DNA from 3 places in the Pseudaquabacterium prasiolae genome. Region 1 is predicted to be linked to each of the others. Evidence: predicted binding sites of a transcription regulator. Region 1 holds the regulator's gene; each other region holds the start of a gene.
What was found. The regulator FNR, encoded in region 1, switches genes on or off when oxygen is low (the NO sensors DNR and NnrR bind a similar motif). The targets are predictions, from matches to a motif close to TTGATNNNNATCAA.
Positions count from the first base shown of each region.

Region 2: a site for FNR is predicted at 1,988-2,001, ahead of N4G63_RS19605 (universal stress protein). Genes of this name have one in related genera too.
Region 3: a site for FNR is predicted at 2,099-2,112, ahead of N4G63_RS16435 (2-oxoacid:acceptor oxidoreductase family protein). Genes of this name have one in related genera too.

Region 1 is NZ_JAOCQD020000001.1:2,050,639-2,055,852, forward strand. It holds gene hemN (oxygen-independent coproporphyrinogen III oxidase) at 1-1,258, opposite strand, end outside; gene fnr (fumarate/nitrate reduction transcriptional regulator Fnr) at 1,428-2,171, shown strand; gene N4G63_RS08940 (hypothetical protein) at 2,190-2,477, opposite strand; gene N4G63_RS08945 (hypothetical protein) at 2,498-2,752, opposite strand; gene ccoG (cytochrome c oxidase accessory protein CcoG) at 2,774-4,243, opposite strand; gene ccoP (cytochrome-c oxidase, cbb3-type subunit III) at 4,260-5,174, opposite strand; gene N4G63_RS08960 (cbb3-type cytochrome oxidase subunit 3) at 5,171-5,214, opposite strand, start outside.
Region 2 is NZ_JAOCQD020000002.1:1,692,321-1,697,534, forward strand. It holds gene N4G63_RS19595 (acetyl-CoA carboxylase family protein) at 1-80, shown strand, start outside; gene N4G63_RS19600 (hypothetical protein) at 133-1,407, shown strand; gene N4G63_RS19605 (universal stress protein) at 1,480-1,923, opposite strand; gene N4G63_RS19610 (hypothetical protein) at 2,048-2,260, opposite strand; gene N4G63_RS19615 (MFS transporter) at 2,591-4,291, opposite strand; gene N4G63_RS28350 (DUF1289 domain-containing protein) at 4,455-4,730, opposite strand; gene N4G63_RS19625 (YbaK/EbsC family protein) at 4,787-5,214, opposite strand, start outside.
Region 3 is NZ_JAOCQD020000002.1:929,457-934,670, reverse strand. It holds gene N4G63_RS16450 (LysR family transcriptional regulator) at 1-327, shown strand, start outside; gene N4G63_RS16445 (M15 family metallopeptidase) at 324-938, shown strand; gene N4G63_RS16440 (S66 peptidase family protein) at 928-1,998, shown strand; gene N4G63_RS16435 (2-oxoacid:acceptor oxidoreductase family protein) at 2,182-2,769, shown strand; gene porA (pyruvate ferredoxin oxidoreductase) at 2,756-4,144, shown strand; gene N4G63_RS16425 (thiamine pyrophosphate-dependent enzyme) at 4,141-5,160, shown strand; gene N4G63_RS16420 (NAD(P)-binding protein) at 5,163-5,214, shown strand, end outside.

The sequences.
Region 1 (5,214 bases):
TGAGTTCGTCGAGTTCGGCGCGGAAGTACTCGCGCATCGAGATCAGGTGGGCCAGCTCGATCGACTCGAACTCCACCCGCCCCTGGCACATCAGGGCCATCACCACGGCGCGGCGCACCAGGTCGTCGCGGGTGAGCGCCAAGCCGCGCACGATCGGAAACTGGCCCTGGCGCACCGCGTCGTAGTACTCGTCCAGCGTCTTGGCGTTCTGGCTGTAGGTGGCGCCCATGCGGCCGATCGACGACACGCCCAGGCCGATCAGGTCGCAATCGGGCTGGGTGCTGTAGCCCTGGAAGTTGCGGTGCAGCCGGCCCTGCCGCTTGGCGGCCGCCAGTGCGTCGGTGGGCAGTGCGAAGTGGTCCATGCCGATGTAGGCGTAACCGTGGCCGATGAAGCCGGCAATCGCACCGCCCAGCATGGCCACGCGGTGCTCGGGCGGCGGCAACTGCTCGACCACGATGCGCCGCTGCGGCTTGAAGCGCTGCGGCAGGTGGGCGTACGAGTACAGCGCGATGCGGTCGGGGCGCAGTTCGGCGATCTGCGACACGGTGCGGGTGAAGGACTCGGGGGTCTGCTTGGGCAGGCCGTAGATCAGGTCGGCATTGATCGACTCGAAGCCGATCTCGCGCGCCGCGCGCATCAGCTCTCGCACCGATTCGAAGGGCTGCACCCGGTGCACCGCCTGCTGCACCGCGGCGTCGAAATCCTGCACACCGAAGCTCAGCCGGTTGAAACCGAGCGCCGCGAAGTGCCGCAGCCGCTCGGGCGAGGCGGTGCGTGGATCGACCTCGATCGACACCTCGGCGCCCGGCGCGATGCGAAAGTTCTCGCGCAGCATGGCCATCAGGCCGGTGAGTTCGTCGTCGCTCAGGAAGGTGGGGGTGCCGCCGCCCAGGTGCAGCTGCGACACCGCCTGGCCGCGGCCGAGCACGGCCACGTTCAGCGCCACCTCCTGGGCCAGCACCTCCAGGTACTCGGCCGCGCGCTCATGGTGCTTGGTGATGACCTTGTTGCAGGCGCAGTAGTAGCACACCGATTCGCAGAACGGGATGTGCAGGTACAGCGACAGCGGTGGCACCCCGCCCACGGTGGCGCCCGACGCGCGCTGCGCGAGCGCACCGACATAAGCCTCGGCACCAAAGGCCTCGACAAAGCGGTCGGCGGTGGGATAGGACGTGTAGCGTGGACCGGGGCGGTCCAGTCGGCGCAGCATGGCTTCGGTGAGCACAGGCACCTGGTCGATGGCGGATTGATCCATGATCCGCACTGTGCCCAAGCGCCCGAACCGGGCCTTGATCTGGCTCAAGTCGCGCTTTACGCCGGGGGAAAACAATGATCCCATGCTTGCGCCCGGTCAGACGACCCCAGGGCACAGACACTGGACCTTGCGCCAGAACAACCGCGGAGACGCATTGACAATGCCTGACATGAACGCCGCTGCCGACGCCAACCGGGTCCGCCCCGATGCCTTCAAGGTGGCCTGCTCCAGCTGCAACCTGCGTGAGCTGTGCTTGCCGGTGGGGCTGACGCGCGAAAACCTCGAGCGCCTTGACACCCTGGTGGCCACGCGCCGCACCGTTGAGCGGGGCGACATGCTGTTTCGGGCCGGCGACGAGTTCCAGTCGCTCTACGCGGTGCGCACCGGTTTTTTCAAGACCTGCGTGTCGTCGGAGGACGGGCGCGACCAGGTCACCGGCTTCCAGATGGCCGGCGAGTTGCTGGGGCTGGACGGCATCAGCACCGACAACCACACCTGCGATGCGGTGGCGCTGGAGGATTCGCAGGTCTGCGTGATCCCCTACCGCCAGCTCGAAGACCTGTCGCGCGAGTTCAACGAGCTGCAGCACCAGTTCCACAAGATCATGAGCCGCGAGATCGTGCGCGACCATGGTGTGATGCTGCTGCTGGGCAGCATGCGCGCCGAGGAACGTCTGGCGGCCTTCTTGCTGAACCTGACCCAGCGCCTGAAGGCGCGTGGCTTTTCGGCCTCGGCGCTGATCCTGCGCATGACGCGCGAAGAGATCGGCAGCTACCTGGGCCTGAAGCTCGAGACGGTGAGCCGCACCTTCAGCAAGTTCCAGGACGACGGCATTCTCGAGGTCAAGCAGCGGCAGATCCGCATCATCGACCAGGACATGCTGCAAAGCCTGGTCAACGGCGCCGCCTGCTGAGGCACTGCGGCCGGCTGCTCAGGCCGGCCAGCGCGGGCGGCCGGGGCCGGATTCGGCCTGGTTCAGCTCATCGGCCGTCTGGTGCAGCAGCTGCGTCAGCGCGCCTGCCGTGGCGATGACACCCCAGAACACGAAAAACGCCAGCGTGTAGACGCCCGCTGGTGCCAGCTCGACCGGGGCCCCGCCAAACCAGTGCAGCGTGGCCGGATCGACCAGCGCGAACACCAGCATCTCCAGCACGCCGGCCATCAGGAAGGCCGGCCACAGCACGGCCAGGGCCCGCAGGGTGAAGCGCCCGGTGGACATGGGCTTCTCTGGCGCGCGCTTCAGCGCGGCGCCGCGGTGGCGGCATGGTTGCGGGCCTGTACTGCCGGCATGTTGCCGGTGGGCTGCACCGGCGCCGTGCGCGCCGAGGGGGTCTCGACCAGCACCTCGTCGGCGCCGCGGTAGGCCACCACGGCGGTGAAGATGCTGGCCACCACCACGGCGGCGGGGCCGCCAAGCACCAGCCACACCATGCCGATGCGCCACCAGGGCGTGGGCGCGGTGCCTGCGGGGTGGCCTGGGTTCGATGCGTTCATGCTCGGTCTCCGGTGGCCGCGTCAGCGCGGCACGACAAAGGTGGATTTTTCGCTGAGGGCGGCACCGCTCGCGTCGGCACCGCGGCGGTCGGCCTCGATCAGGCCGATCTCGAAGTGGATCGGGTGGGCGCCCGGCCCGGCCTGTTGCGCGGCCTCGGCGGGCACCTGCACCGACACCGTGACCCAGCGCGCCTCGGCCGAGGCCAGGTGCAGCTCGGGCACGGCGCCCAGCGTGATGCCCGGCAGGCCCTGCACCGCCAGTCTCAGGCGTTGCGGCTGCTCGGTGGCGTTCATGATCTGCAAGCGGTAGACGTTCTCGATGCGGCCGTCCTCGACCATGCGGGCCAGCGTGGCGCGGTCGCGCACCACGTCCACGCGGAACGGGTGGCGCAGCGCCAGCGCCGCCAGCAGCGCCAGCACCACCAGCCCCAGGATGGCGGTGTAGACCAGCACCCGCGGGCGGAAGATGCGGCGCAGCTTCTGCCCGCGGCTCAGGTGCTGGGCCAGGCCATTCTGGGTGTCAAAGCGCACCAGGCCCTTGGCATAACCCATCTTGCCCATGACCTCGTCGCACACGTCCACGCAGGCGGCGCAGCCGATGCACTCGTACTGCAGGCCCTTGCGGATGTCGATGCCGGTGGGGCAGACCTGCACGCACAGGCCGCAGTCGACGCAGTCGCCCAGGCCCAGCTTGCGCGGATCGGCCTTCTTGCTGCGCGAGCCGCGTGGATCACCGCGCTCGCTGTCGTAGCTGATGATCAGCGTGTCCTTGTCGAACATCGCGCTCTGGAAGCGCGCGTAGGGGCACATGTACTTGCACACCTGCTCGCGCATGAAGCCGGCATTGCCATAGGTGGCAAAGCCGTAGAACAGCACCCAGAACCATTCCCAGGGCCCCAGGCCCAGCGTGGCCGCCGAGCCCAGCAGCGTGTGGATGGGGGTGAAGTAGCCGACGAAGGTGAAGCCGGTCCACAGCCCGATCACCACCCAGGCGATCTGCTTGGCGCTCTTGCGCCAGAGCTTGTTGAAGTTCCAGGGCCCGTCGTCGAGGCGCATGCGGGCGATGCGGTCACCCTCGATCTTGTGCTCCACCCACATGAAGATCTCGGTGTACACCGTCTGCGGGCAGGCATAGCCGCACCACAGGCGCCCGGCCACCGCGGTGAACAGGAACAGCGCATAGGCCGAGATGATCAGGATCGCCGTCAGGAAGATGAAGTCCTGCGGATAGAGCACCAGCGGCCCGATGTAGAAGCGCCGCGCGCCCAGATCGAACAGCACGAACTGGCGTGCGTTCCAGCTCAGCCAGGGCAGGCCGTAGAACAGCAGCTGGGTGAACCAGACCAGGCCCCAGCGCCAGCGCATGAACAGGCCGCTGACGGCGCGCGGGTAGATCTTGCGCTGCTTCTGGTACAGCGAGACCACCGCCGTGGAGCTGTCTTCGGCCAGCGTTGCGCCTGCGCTGGCCGTGGTGCCGGTGGTCTCGCTCATGGGCTGGCGTCAGGCCTTACTTGACCGCCACGGCGGTGCCTTGCGACAGGTTCCAGACATAGGCCGAGAGCACATGGATCTGCTCGGGCGTCAGCCGCTTGTCGAAGGCCGGCATCACATTGGTCTTGCCGGCGCCCACGATGTGCACGATGGCCTCCTCGCCCCAGCCATGCAGCCACACCTTGTCGCTGAGGTTGGGCGCGCCCAGGGCTTGGTTGCCCTTGCCGTCGCCGCCATGGCAGGCAGCGCAGGCCGCGTACTTGGCCTTGCCGAGCTGCGCCGCCACGTTGTTGTGCGGGCTGCCCGACAGGCTGAGCACATAGTTGGCGACGTTCTTGACGTCTTCGGGCGTGCCCACGGCGGCGGCCATCGGCGGCATCATGCCCTGGCGGCCGGCGGCAATGGTCTTGGCGATGTACTCGGGGCCGGTGCCGCCCAGCCAGTCGCTGTCGGCCAGGTTCGGGAACCCCTTGCTGCCACGTGCGTCAGAGCCGTGGCACTGGGCGCAGTTGTTGACGAACAGGCGCTCGCCAATGCCCAGGGCCTGCGCGTCCTTGGCCAGCTCGGCTGCCGGCATGGCCTTGAACTTGTCGTACACCGGCGCCATGGCGGCGTGGGCCTTCTGCTGCTCGGTTTCCCACTGGCCGGCACTGCTCCACTTGAAGGTGCCGGGGTTGGTGCCCAGGCCCGGGTAGAAGGTGAGGTAGGCCGCGGCAAAGACCACGGTGATCACGAACAGCCACATCCACCAGCGCGGCAGCGGGTTGTTCATCTCCTTGAGGTCTTCGTCCCAGATGTGCCCGGTGCTGTTGTCGTCGGCCATCGGCTTGCGCTTGCTGGCGATCACCAGCACCACAATGCAGAAGACCAGGGAGAGGATGGTGGCGACGGACACGAACACCGCCCAGCCCCCACTGATGAAGTCGCTCATTGCTTGGCTCCTTGAGAACGCTGCGCGGCGCCCGAGGGTT
Region 2 (5,214 bases), on a different contig from region 1:
GGCTGGTGCGCGGGCTCGACAGCGCCACCGGGCGTGGCGCCGCGCCGGCATCGGGCCCACGCTTCATCGATTGCTGGTAAGCGCAGGCATCCGCCCACCGGCCGCTGCGGTGCGCAATGGCAGACTGCGGTCATGCGTTTGCTTCTTCGCGGCCTGCTGGTCGGCCTGATTGCCCTGCCCCTGCTGGCGCTGGCCGCGCTGTGGTTGGCGCTGCAGGCGCAGCCGATGGTGCCGGCCGGCCCGCGCCTGGGCCACGCCGACATCGAGCGCGCACGCGCCCTGCTCAGGCGCCACGACCCGCGCCGCACGCCGGCCGGCGTGCAGCGCGCGGTGGCCCTGACCGCGCGCGACATCGAGCTGCTGATCGACCAGGCCAGCCAGCGCCTGGGCCCGGCCGGCCAGGCCCGCGCCCAGGTCACGCTGCTGCCCGGCACGGCCCGGGTGCGCGCCAGCCTGGCGCTGCCGAGCAATCCGCTGGGCGGCTGGCTCAATGTCGACCTGACGCTGGCCGAGACCCAGGCCCTGCCCGAGGTGCAGGCCTTGCGCCTGGGCGCGCTGCCGGTGCCCGGCTGGCTGGCCGAGCGCGCACTGCCGCGACTGCTCGAGGCCCTGGGCCTGCAGGCCCAGGGCGATCTGGCGCAACGCATCGTGAGCCGGGTGCAGTTCACCGGCCAGTTTGGCGTGGTGGCCTTTGCCTGGCCCGCCCACCTGCGCGAAACCCTGGCCGCCAGCCTGCTGCAGCCCGACGAGCAGGAGCGCCTGCGCATGTATGTGGAGCGGCTGGCCGCCGTGGCGCCGGCGGGCCAGTCCAGCCGCCGCGTGGCGCTGGCCGCGCTGCTGCCGCCGTTGTTTGCATTGGCGCGCCAGCGCACCGATTCGGGCCAGAGTGCCGAGCAGGAGAACCGCGCCGCGCTGCTGGCCCTGACCCTGGTGGCCACCCATCCGCGCGCGCTGGCCGAGCTGGTGCCGTCGTCTCGCCAGTGGGCCCGTGTGCGGCCGATGGTGGTGGTGTTGCACGGGCGCTCCGACACGCCGCTGCACTATCTGGTGTCGGCCGTGCTGGCGGCCGAAGGCGGTGGCCGGCTGGCCGATGCCATCGGCCTGTACAAGGAGGTGTCCGATTCGCGCGGCGGCTCGGGCTTCAGCTTCAACGACCTGACGGCCGACCGCGCCGGCACCCGCCTGGGCCAGCGCGCCCGGCGCGATGCCCAGGCCCTGCAGCAGCGCCTGGCAGCACCGCTGGGTGACCGCGACCTGCTGCCCGATGTGAGCGACCTGCCCGAGAACCTGCCCGAGCCGGAGTTTCAGCGCCGCTTTGGCGGTGTGGATGCACCGGCCTACCGCGCCATGCTGGCAGGCATCGAGCAGCGCCTGAACCGCCTGCCGCTGCTGCAGGCCACGCCATAGGGCTGGCCAACCGGGCCGAGGGCCGGGCCGCCGCGCCCCCCGCCTGTGGCCTGGCCTGGCCGGGCCGCTGACTCAGTGCAGCACCAGCAGCGGCAGCTTGCTGTGCGACAGCACGGTCTTGGTGTGCGAGCCGAACAGCAGCTCGCCAAAGGTGCCGCGTCCGTGGGTGACCATCACGATCATGTCGCAGCCGGCGCTTTCGGCCTGCTCGACGATGGCCTGATCCACGCCCGTGGCATTGGCATGCAGGCCGGTGAAAGGAACGCCCGACTCGGCCGCGCGCGCCTCGAAGGCGGTGAGCAGCTTGCGCGCATGGGTGTCGGTCTTCTCGAGGTGCGCGGCGGTGCTGCGCTCGTACTGCGACATCTGCACGCCGGGCGTGGGCAGCGGCGCGTCGGGCTCGACAACGAAGCCGGTGATCGCGGCGCCCAGCTGCTTGGCCAGCGCGATGCTGGTCTGCATGGCGCGCTCTGACAGCGCGCTGCCGTCAATCGGCACGAAAAGGTTCTTGAACATGGCGGATCCCTGTGGGAGTGCAGTGAGATTGCCGCCATGGTGGCCGCGCACCCCGGTCTGCGCATTGACCTTGGTCAATGCGGGCCAGGCCGCGCGGCGGCCCCGCTGCGGGGCCTGCGCCAGATCAGTTTGACGCGGCGCTGGCAGCGGCCGAAGCCGCCACCGCCGGCACGCTGGCCGCAGCCGGCGCGGCCGTGGCCGGCTCGGACGCAGCCGGGCCGTGGCCCACGTCACCGCCGTGCTTTTCACCGCTCATGTCGATGTCGCCACCGCTCTTGGCCAGGATGAACAGCGCCAGCGCGGCGAAGACGATGAATCCGAGAACCAGCTTCCACATGGTTGTGTGTTCCTGAAAGAAAGACGCGTTGCCGCAAAAAGAAGAAGGAGGAAAGAGGGGGCGCGAAACACCGGGCCGCGGTGCCGCCGCCAGGGACGGCGGGCCTGACCGGCCAGTATCGCGCCGGGCGCTGACGGCGCACTGTCAAGGCGCCGCTCGGTGCCGCAGCGCCCGGACACCGGGGCAGCCGGGCAGGCCATCGGCGCGCGGCAATGAAATCGGCCGCAGCGAACTGCGGCCGGAACCTTGGTGTTGCCCGCGGCACCGGCTCGGGCCGGGGCCGCGCCGGGCTGGCTGCCACCGTGGCAACCGGCCGCGGCCGCGAGGCGATCAGTCGCCGGCGTAGATGTCGACGTCCTTGGTCTCACGCACGAACAGCATGCCGATCACCAGCGTCATCGAGGCGATGATGATCGGGTACCACAGGCCGTGGTACATGTTGCCGTTGGCGGCCACCATCGCGAAGGCGATGGTGGGCATCAGGCCACCGAACCAGCCGTTGCCGATGTGGTACGGCAGGCTCATCGAGGTGTAGCGGATGCGGGTGGGGAACAGCTCGACCAGCATCGCGGCGATCGGGCCGTAGACCATGGTCACGTAGATCACCAGCACGCTCAGGATGCCGACGATCTTCCACCAGGCGCCCGACAGCGGTGCAATCGGGTCGGCCTTGGCCGGGTAGCCGGCGGCCTTCAGCGCCTCGGTCACGTCCTTCTTGAACGCGGCGATGGCCTTGGTGCTGGCTTCGTCGAACTTCTGGTTCACCACGGTGCCCACCGGGGCGGTGATCTGCTTGTCGCCGATCTGCACCACGGCCGGGCCGGCGGCCGTGGCGTTGACGTTGTCGTAGCTCACCGACTGCTGCGCCAGGTAGCGCTTGGCGATGTCGCAGGACTTGGTGAAGTCGATCTCGCGCGCCACCGGGTTGCCCTGGAACGAGCAATCACCCACGCCGGCAGTCACCGTCACCTTGGCGTTCTTCTGCGCAGCGGCCAGCTTGGGGTTGGCCGCGTTGGTCAGCGCCTCGAACAGCGGGAAGTAGGTGAGGATGGCCAGCAGCAGGCCCGCCATGATGATCGGCTTGCGGCCGATGCGGTCGGACAGCGTGCCGAAGACCACGAAGAACGGCGTGCCGATGATCAGCGACACCGCCACCAGGATGTTGGCGGTGGGGCCGTCAACCTTGAGCACGTTGCTCAGGAAGAACAGCGCGTAGAACTGGCCCGAGTACCAGACCACGGCCTGACCGGCCACCAGGCCGAACAGCGCCAGGATCACGATCTTCAGGTTCTTCCACTGGCCGAACGATTCGGACAGCGGCGCCTTCGAGACCTTGCCCTCTTCCTTCATCTTCTTAAAGGCCGGCGATTCGTTCATCGACAGGCGGATCCACACGCTGATGGCCAGCAGCAGGATCGAGACGATGAACGGCACGCGCCAGCCCCAGTCGGCAAACGCCGCCTCGCCGATGATGGTGCGGGTGCCCAGGATGACCATCAGGCTGAGAAACAGGCCCAGCGTGGCGGTGGTCTGGATCCACGCGGTGTAGGCACCGCGGCGGCCGTGCGGCGCGTGCTCGGCCACGTAGGTGGCGGCACCGCCGTACTCACCGCCGAGTGCCAGGCCCTGCAGCATGCGCAGCGCGATCAGGATCACCGGTGCGGCCACGCCGATGGTGGCGTAGTTGGGCAGGATGCCCACGATGAAGGTGGCCAGACCCATGATCAGGATCGTGACCAGGAAGGTGTACTTGCGGCCGATCATGTCGCCCAGGCGGCCGAACACCAGCGCGCCGAAGGGGCGCACGATGAAGCCCGCGGCAAAGGCCAGCAGCGCAAAGATGAAGGCCGCCGACGGATCGAGGCCCGAGAAGAACTGCTTGGCGATGATGGCCGCCAGCGAACCGTAGAGGTAGAAGTCGTACCACTCGAAGACCGTGCCGAGTGACGAGGCGAAGATCACCTTCTTCTCTTCGGCGGTCATGGGCGCTGCCGCGCCACCGCCTTTCATGCCCATGTTGGCTGTTGCCATGCTGACGTCTCCGTTTTCCGAGGAGCAGCGCACCGGATGGCACGCCGCGTGGGCCGGACTGTCGAAGCAACGTCTGACCGATGTCTGACGCCAAGCCAACAGAAGCTGACAATTTCAGGTGCAACCCGTAGGCTTTGTTTCACCATGCAGGAAACAACGGGACTTAGCCGGGAAAACCCCGGCGCCCCGGCTCGGGGGTGGGGCCTGCCGGCGTCAGCTTTTGCGCCTGCGTTTGCGGCTGTATTGGCGCCTGCGTTTGCGCCAGCTGCTGGCGCCGCGGGTCCAGCTGGGCCCACACCGCGCGCCTGGCGTGCTCGTCCAGCCGGCCCCAGGCGGCGATCTCGTCGAGGCTGCGCAGGCAGCCCTCGCACCAGCCGCTGGCCGCGTTCATGCGGCACACATTGATGCACGGGCTGGCCACCGGCGTGGCGGCGCCCACGGGGCCATCGTCAGCCCGAGCCGTCGGGGGTTGGCCCTTGGGGCGGCCCGGCGCGTTCATGAGGCCTCCGTCACGTCGACAGCGGGCGCGCCGGTCAGGGCCAGCAGCTCGGCCGGGGCCGCGGCAAACACGCCGTTGGGATGGCCGGCGGCGGCCCACACGGTGTCAAAGCGGAACAGCTCGCGGTCGATCAGCACCACCGGCGGCGTGGCGTGCGCCAGCGGCGACACGCCACCGATCGAGAAGCCGGTGCGCGACTTCACGAACTCGGCATCGGCGCGGCCCACCGGGCCCACCAGGGCGGTGAGCTTGGCGGTATCCACTCGCTTGTCGCCGCTGGCCACCACCAGCACCGCCACCTCGTCGGCCGGGTTGGCGGCCTTGCGCCGGAAGATCACGCTCTTGGCGATCTGGCCCACCTGCACCTCCAGCGCCTGGGCGGCCTCGGCGCAGGTGCGCGCCGACTGCGCCAGCCAGCGCGCCG
Region 3 (5,214 bases), on a different contig from region 1:
GGCGACGACCCGCTGGGCCTGCGGCTCAGCCAGGAGTGCGAGGCCCAGGGCGTGCAGCTGCAGTTCCGCATCACCGTGCAGACCTACCAGCTGGCGCGCGCGCTGGCCGAAGCCGGCCTGGGTGCGGCGGTGGTCGATCCCTTCACCGCGGCCTCGGCCGATCGCCAGCGCGTGGTGGTGCGCCCGCTGGACCCGGAGATGCCGGTGCCTCTGTACCTGCTCACCCCGTCGGCCATGCCCTTGTCGCAAGGCGCGCGGCGGCTGGTGCGGTTTCTGGGCGAGGCGGCCGAGGCCTGCCTGGCGCAGGCCGACACGGTGCCGGCATGAGCGGCGGCAGCCTGCCGGTGGAGGCCATCGCCGCCCACCCTGACTTCCGCCGCCTGGCCAGCCTGAACGGTGTCGCGCACGATCTGCGTTATGCCGGCCGCAACAACTTTGCCGGCCGCGTGCTGTATCCGGGCCTGGATTGCGCCTGGGTCCGCCGCGAGGCGGCGCAGGGCCTGGAGGCCGCGGCCGAATGGCTGGCCGCGCACCGCCCCGGCCACCGCCTGCTGGTGCTGGATGCGCTGCGCCCGCAGCGCGTGCAGGAGGCGATCTGGGCCGATGTGGCCGGCACCGACCTGGCCCACTACTTTGCCGAGCCGGTGCGCGGCTCGGTGCACAGCTTCGGCATGGCGGTGGATGTGACCGTGCTGCGCCCCGACGGCCTTGAATGCGACATGGGCGCCGGCTACGACGAGATGGCGTTGCGCTCGCACCCGGCGCTCGATGCCCAGCACCTGGCGCTTGGCGTGCTCAGCGCCGCGCAGGTGGCCGAGCGCGGCTGGCTGTATGCGGCCATGGCGCAGGGCGGCTTCCACGGCATCCCCTCCGAGTGGTGGCACTTCGACCATGGCGACCGCGAGCGCGTGCGCCGGGAGTTTCCGCGTGTGCTCTGAGCCGCACCTCTCTCGGCGCCGCGCGCTGCAGGCCGGCATCGCCGCGCTGATGGGCGCCGGCCTGGCAGGTGCCGGCGGCGCCACCCAGGCCGCCGGCAACGGCACCCGCCTGCCGCTGCTGAAGGCCGCGCGCCTGAAGCCCGGCGACACCATCGGCCTGGTCAACCCCTCGCATGCCGTGTACGAGCGCGAGCCCTACGAGATTGCCCACGACACGCTCAGCGCCATGGGCTTCAAGGTGGTGGAAGGCGCGCACCTGCGTGCGCGCCGCGGCCACCTGGCCGGCAGCGATGCCGGCCGCGCGGCCGACATCAACGGCTTCTTCGCCGACCCCGGCGTGCAGGGCATCCTGGCGCTCACCGGCGGCTCGGGCGGCAACCGCATCCTGCCGCTGCTGGACTACGGCCTGATCCGCGGCAACCCGAAGTTCCTGGGGGGCTTCTCCGACATCACCGCGCTGATCAATGCGGTGTTTGCGCGCACCGGGCTGGTGAGCTTCCATGCGCCGGTGGGCGTGTCGTCGTGGAACGCGTTCAGCCTGCGGCACTTTCGTGGCGTGGCGATGGACGCCGAGGCGATGACGCTGCGCAACCCGCGTGATCTGGACGGCCTGCCGGCGCCGGCCGAGCACCGCACGCGCACCCTCACGCCGGGCCTGGCGCGCGGCCCGCTGCTGGGCGGCAACCTGGCGGTGCTGAGCGCGATGACCGGCTCCGACTACCTGCCCAGCTTCGACGGCGCGATCCTGTTCCTTGAAGAGATCAACGAGTACATCTACCGCGTCGACCGCATGCTGTCCACGCTGAAGCTGGCCGGTGTCTTGGATCGCCTGGCCGGTGTGGCCATCGGCCAGTTCACCAAGTGCACGCCGGGCGATGGCTACGGCACGTTGACGCTCGACGAGGTGTTTGACGACTGGTTCGCGCCGCTCAAGGTGCCGGTCTACCGCGGCGCGATGATCGGCCACATCCGCCAGAAGTTCACCGTGCCCATCGGCCTGCCGGCCGAGATCGACGCCACGGCCGGCACGCTGCGCCTGCTGGAGCCCGCCGTTCGCTAGCGGGAGCCCCCGGCCTCACGGGCACGTGAGTCCACCCGCCGGGCGGGTAGGCGGGCCCGCCTGGGCGCGGCCCGGCGCTGGGCCCGCCGTTCCACGGTGCTTGACGCCGCTCAACCTGCGCGCCGGAGCCGCGCCGAAGAATGCCCACTTCACACCCGCACCACGGGACGAAGAGGAGCGCGCATGCTGCAGATCCGCATTCACGGGCGGGGCGGGCAGGGGGTGGTCACGGCTGCCGAGATGCTCTCGATCGCCGCCTTCTGGCAGGGCCGCTGCGCGCAGGCGTTTCCCAGCTTCGGCTCCGAGCGCACCGGCGCGCCGGTGGTGGCCTTCTGCCGCATCGATGACCGCGAGATCCGGCTGCGCGAGCCGATCATGGCGCCCGATGTGCTGATCGTGCAGGACGCCACGCTGCTGCACCAGGTGGATGTGTTCCAGGGCCTGCAGCCCGATGGCTATGTGCTGATCAACAGCCGCCTGGGCTTTGACGCGCTGGGCCTGGGCGATATGGCCTCGCGCTTTCGCCACGAGCGGCTCACCACCGTGCCGGCCACCGACATCGCGCAAAAACACCTGGGCCGGCCGCTGCCGAACGCCGTGCTGCTGGGCGGTTTTGCGGCGCTGGCCGGGCTGGTGTCGCTGGATGCGGTGGCGCATGCCATCCGCGACAAGTTCAAGGGCCAGCTGGCCGAGGCCAATGTGGCCGCCGCCAGCGAGGCCTTTGCCCATGTGAGCCGCGAGATCGAGGAGCTGCGCCATGCCGCCCGTTGAAGCCGCCACCCGCCCCGGTGGCCACCGCGAGCAGATCGAGGGCTCGGTGGCCGTGGCGCGTGCCGTGGCCCTGGCCCGGCCCGAGGTGATCTGCGCCTACCCGATTTCGCCGCAGACGCACATCGTCGAAGGCCTGGGCGCGCTGGTCAAAAGCGGGCAGCTCACGCCCTGCGAGTTCATCAACGTGGAGAGCGAGTTCGCGGCCATGAGCGTGGCCATCGGCGCCTCGGCGGCCGGTGCGCGGGCCTACACCGCCACCGCCAGCCAGGGCCTGCTGTTCATGGCCGAGGCGGTGTACAACGCCAGCGGCCTGGGCCTGCCCATCGTGATGACCGTGGCCAACCGCGCCATCGGTGCGCCGATCAACATCTGGAACGACCACTCCGACAGCATGAGCCAGCGCGATTGCGGCTGGATCCAGCTGTTTGCCGAGAACAACCAGGAGGCGCTGGACCTGCACCTCCAGGCCTTCAAGCTGGCCGAGGAGCTGTCGCTGCCGGTGATGGTGTGCATGGACGGCTTCATCCTGACCCACGCCTACGAGCCGGTGAACCTGCCCGACCAGGCTGAGGTGGATGCCTTTTTGCCGCCCTATGTGCCGCGCCAGGTGCTCGATCCGGCCGAGCCGGTGTCGATCGGCGCGATGGTCGGGCCCGAGGCCTTCATGGAGGTGCGCTACCTGGCGCACGCGCGGCAGCTGCAGGCGCTGGAGCGCATTCCGCAGATCGCCGACGAGTTTGCGCAGCGCTTCGGCCGCCGCTCGGGCGGCCTGGTGCGGGCCTACCGCTGCGATGACGCGGCCACCATCGTGGTGGCGCTGGGCTCGGTGCTGGGCACGCTGAAGGACACGGTGGATGCCTTGCGCGACGAGGGCCAAAAGATCGGCGTATTGGGCATCCACAGCTTTCGGCCGTTTCCGCTGGCGGCGGTGCGCGAGGCGCTGGCCGGCGCACAGCGCGTGGTGGTGCTGGAAAAGAGCTTTTCGGTGGGCCTGGGCGGCGTGGTCAGCACCGATGTGCGCCTGGCGCTCTCGGGCCTGCACCTGCACGGCCACACCGTGGTGGCCGGGCTGGGTGGCCGGGCCATCACGCAGGCCTCGCTGGCGCGCATGCTGCACGAGGCGGTGGCCGGTACGCTGCCGCCCTTGAGCTTTCTGGATCTGGACTGGCGCATCGTCAACCGCCAGCTGGAGCGCGAGGCGGCCCAGCGCCGCAGCGGGCCGATCGCCGAGAACCTGCTGCGCGATCTGGGCAGCATGCCGGCCGTACGCGGTGCGGATCAGAGCGAGCGGGCCGAGCGCCGGGCCGCTCCCAAGCCGGCCCGCGTCCCCTCGGGGGGCCGGCCGACGGACCCGTCGGACGAGGGGCTCCCATGACCGCAGTCAAGTTCTACCAGACCGGCACCTTCACCGTGGGCAACCGCCTGCTGGCGCCCGAGCAGCGCAGCGTGCAGGCCAGCACCGAGCGCAACAACTCGCTCAACAGCGGCCACCGCGCCTGCCAGGGCTGCGGCGAGGCGCTGGGCGCGCGCTATGCGGTGGATGCCGCGATGCGCGCCACCAGCGGCCAGCTGATCGCCGCCAACGCCACTGGCTGCCTGGAGGTGTTCTCCACGCCCTACCCTGAAACCAGCTGGCAGCTGCCCTGGATCCACTCGCTGTTCGGCAATGCCGCGGCGGTGGGCACCGGCATTGCCGCGGCGCTGAAGGTCAAGGGGCGTGACCGCGGTGAGAAGCCGGTGCGCGTGATCGCCCAGGGCGGCGATGGCGGCACCACCGACATCGGCTTCGGCTGCTTGAGTGGCATGTTCGAGCGCAACGACGATGTGCTCTACATCTGCTACGACAACGAGGCCTACATGAACACCGGCGTGCAGCGCAGCAGCGCCACGCCGCCGGCTGCGCGCACGGCCACCACGCAGGCGCTGGGCCGCGAGCCCGGCGCGGTGTTCGGCCAGGGCAAGAACCTGCCGCTGATCGCCATGGCGCATGAGATCCCGTATGTGGCCACCGCCACCGTGGCCGACTTGCACGATCTGGAGGCCAAGGTCGAGCGTGCGATGGCCATCCGCGGCGCACGTTATCTGCACATCCTGGTGCCCTGTCCGCTGGGCTGGGGCGCGGCCAGCCACGACACCATCCGCCTGGCCCGGCTGGCGCGCGAGAGCGGGCTGTTTCCGGTGTTCGAGGCCCAGCATGGCGAGATCACCGCGGTGCAGAAGATCCGCCACCGCGTGCCGGTGGCTGATTACCTGAAACCACAGAAACGCTTCGCCCATCTCTTCGCCCACGGCGGCCAGGCCGGCCACCCCGAGATGCTGGCGCGCATCCAGGCCGATGCCGACAAGAACATCCGGCGTTTTGGCTTGATCGACGCAGCGCAGGAGGCCTGACCATGCACAAGCCGTTTGCCATCACGCTGGACCCTGGCAGCTCGCTGGCCAACC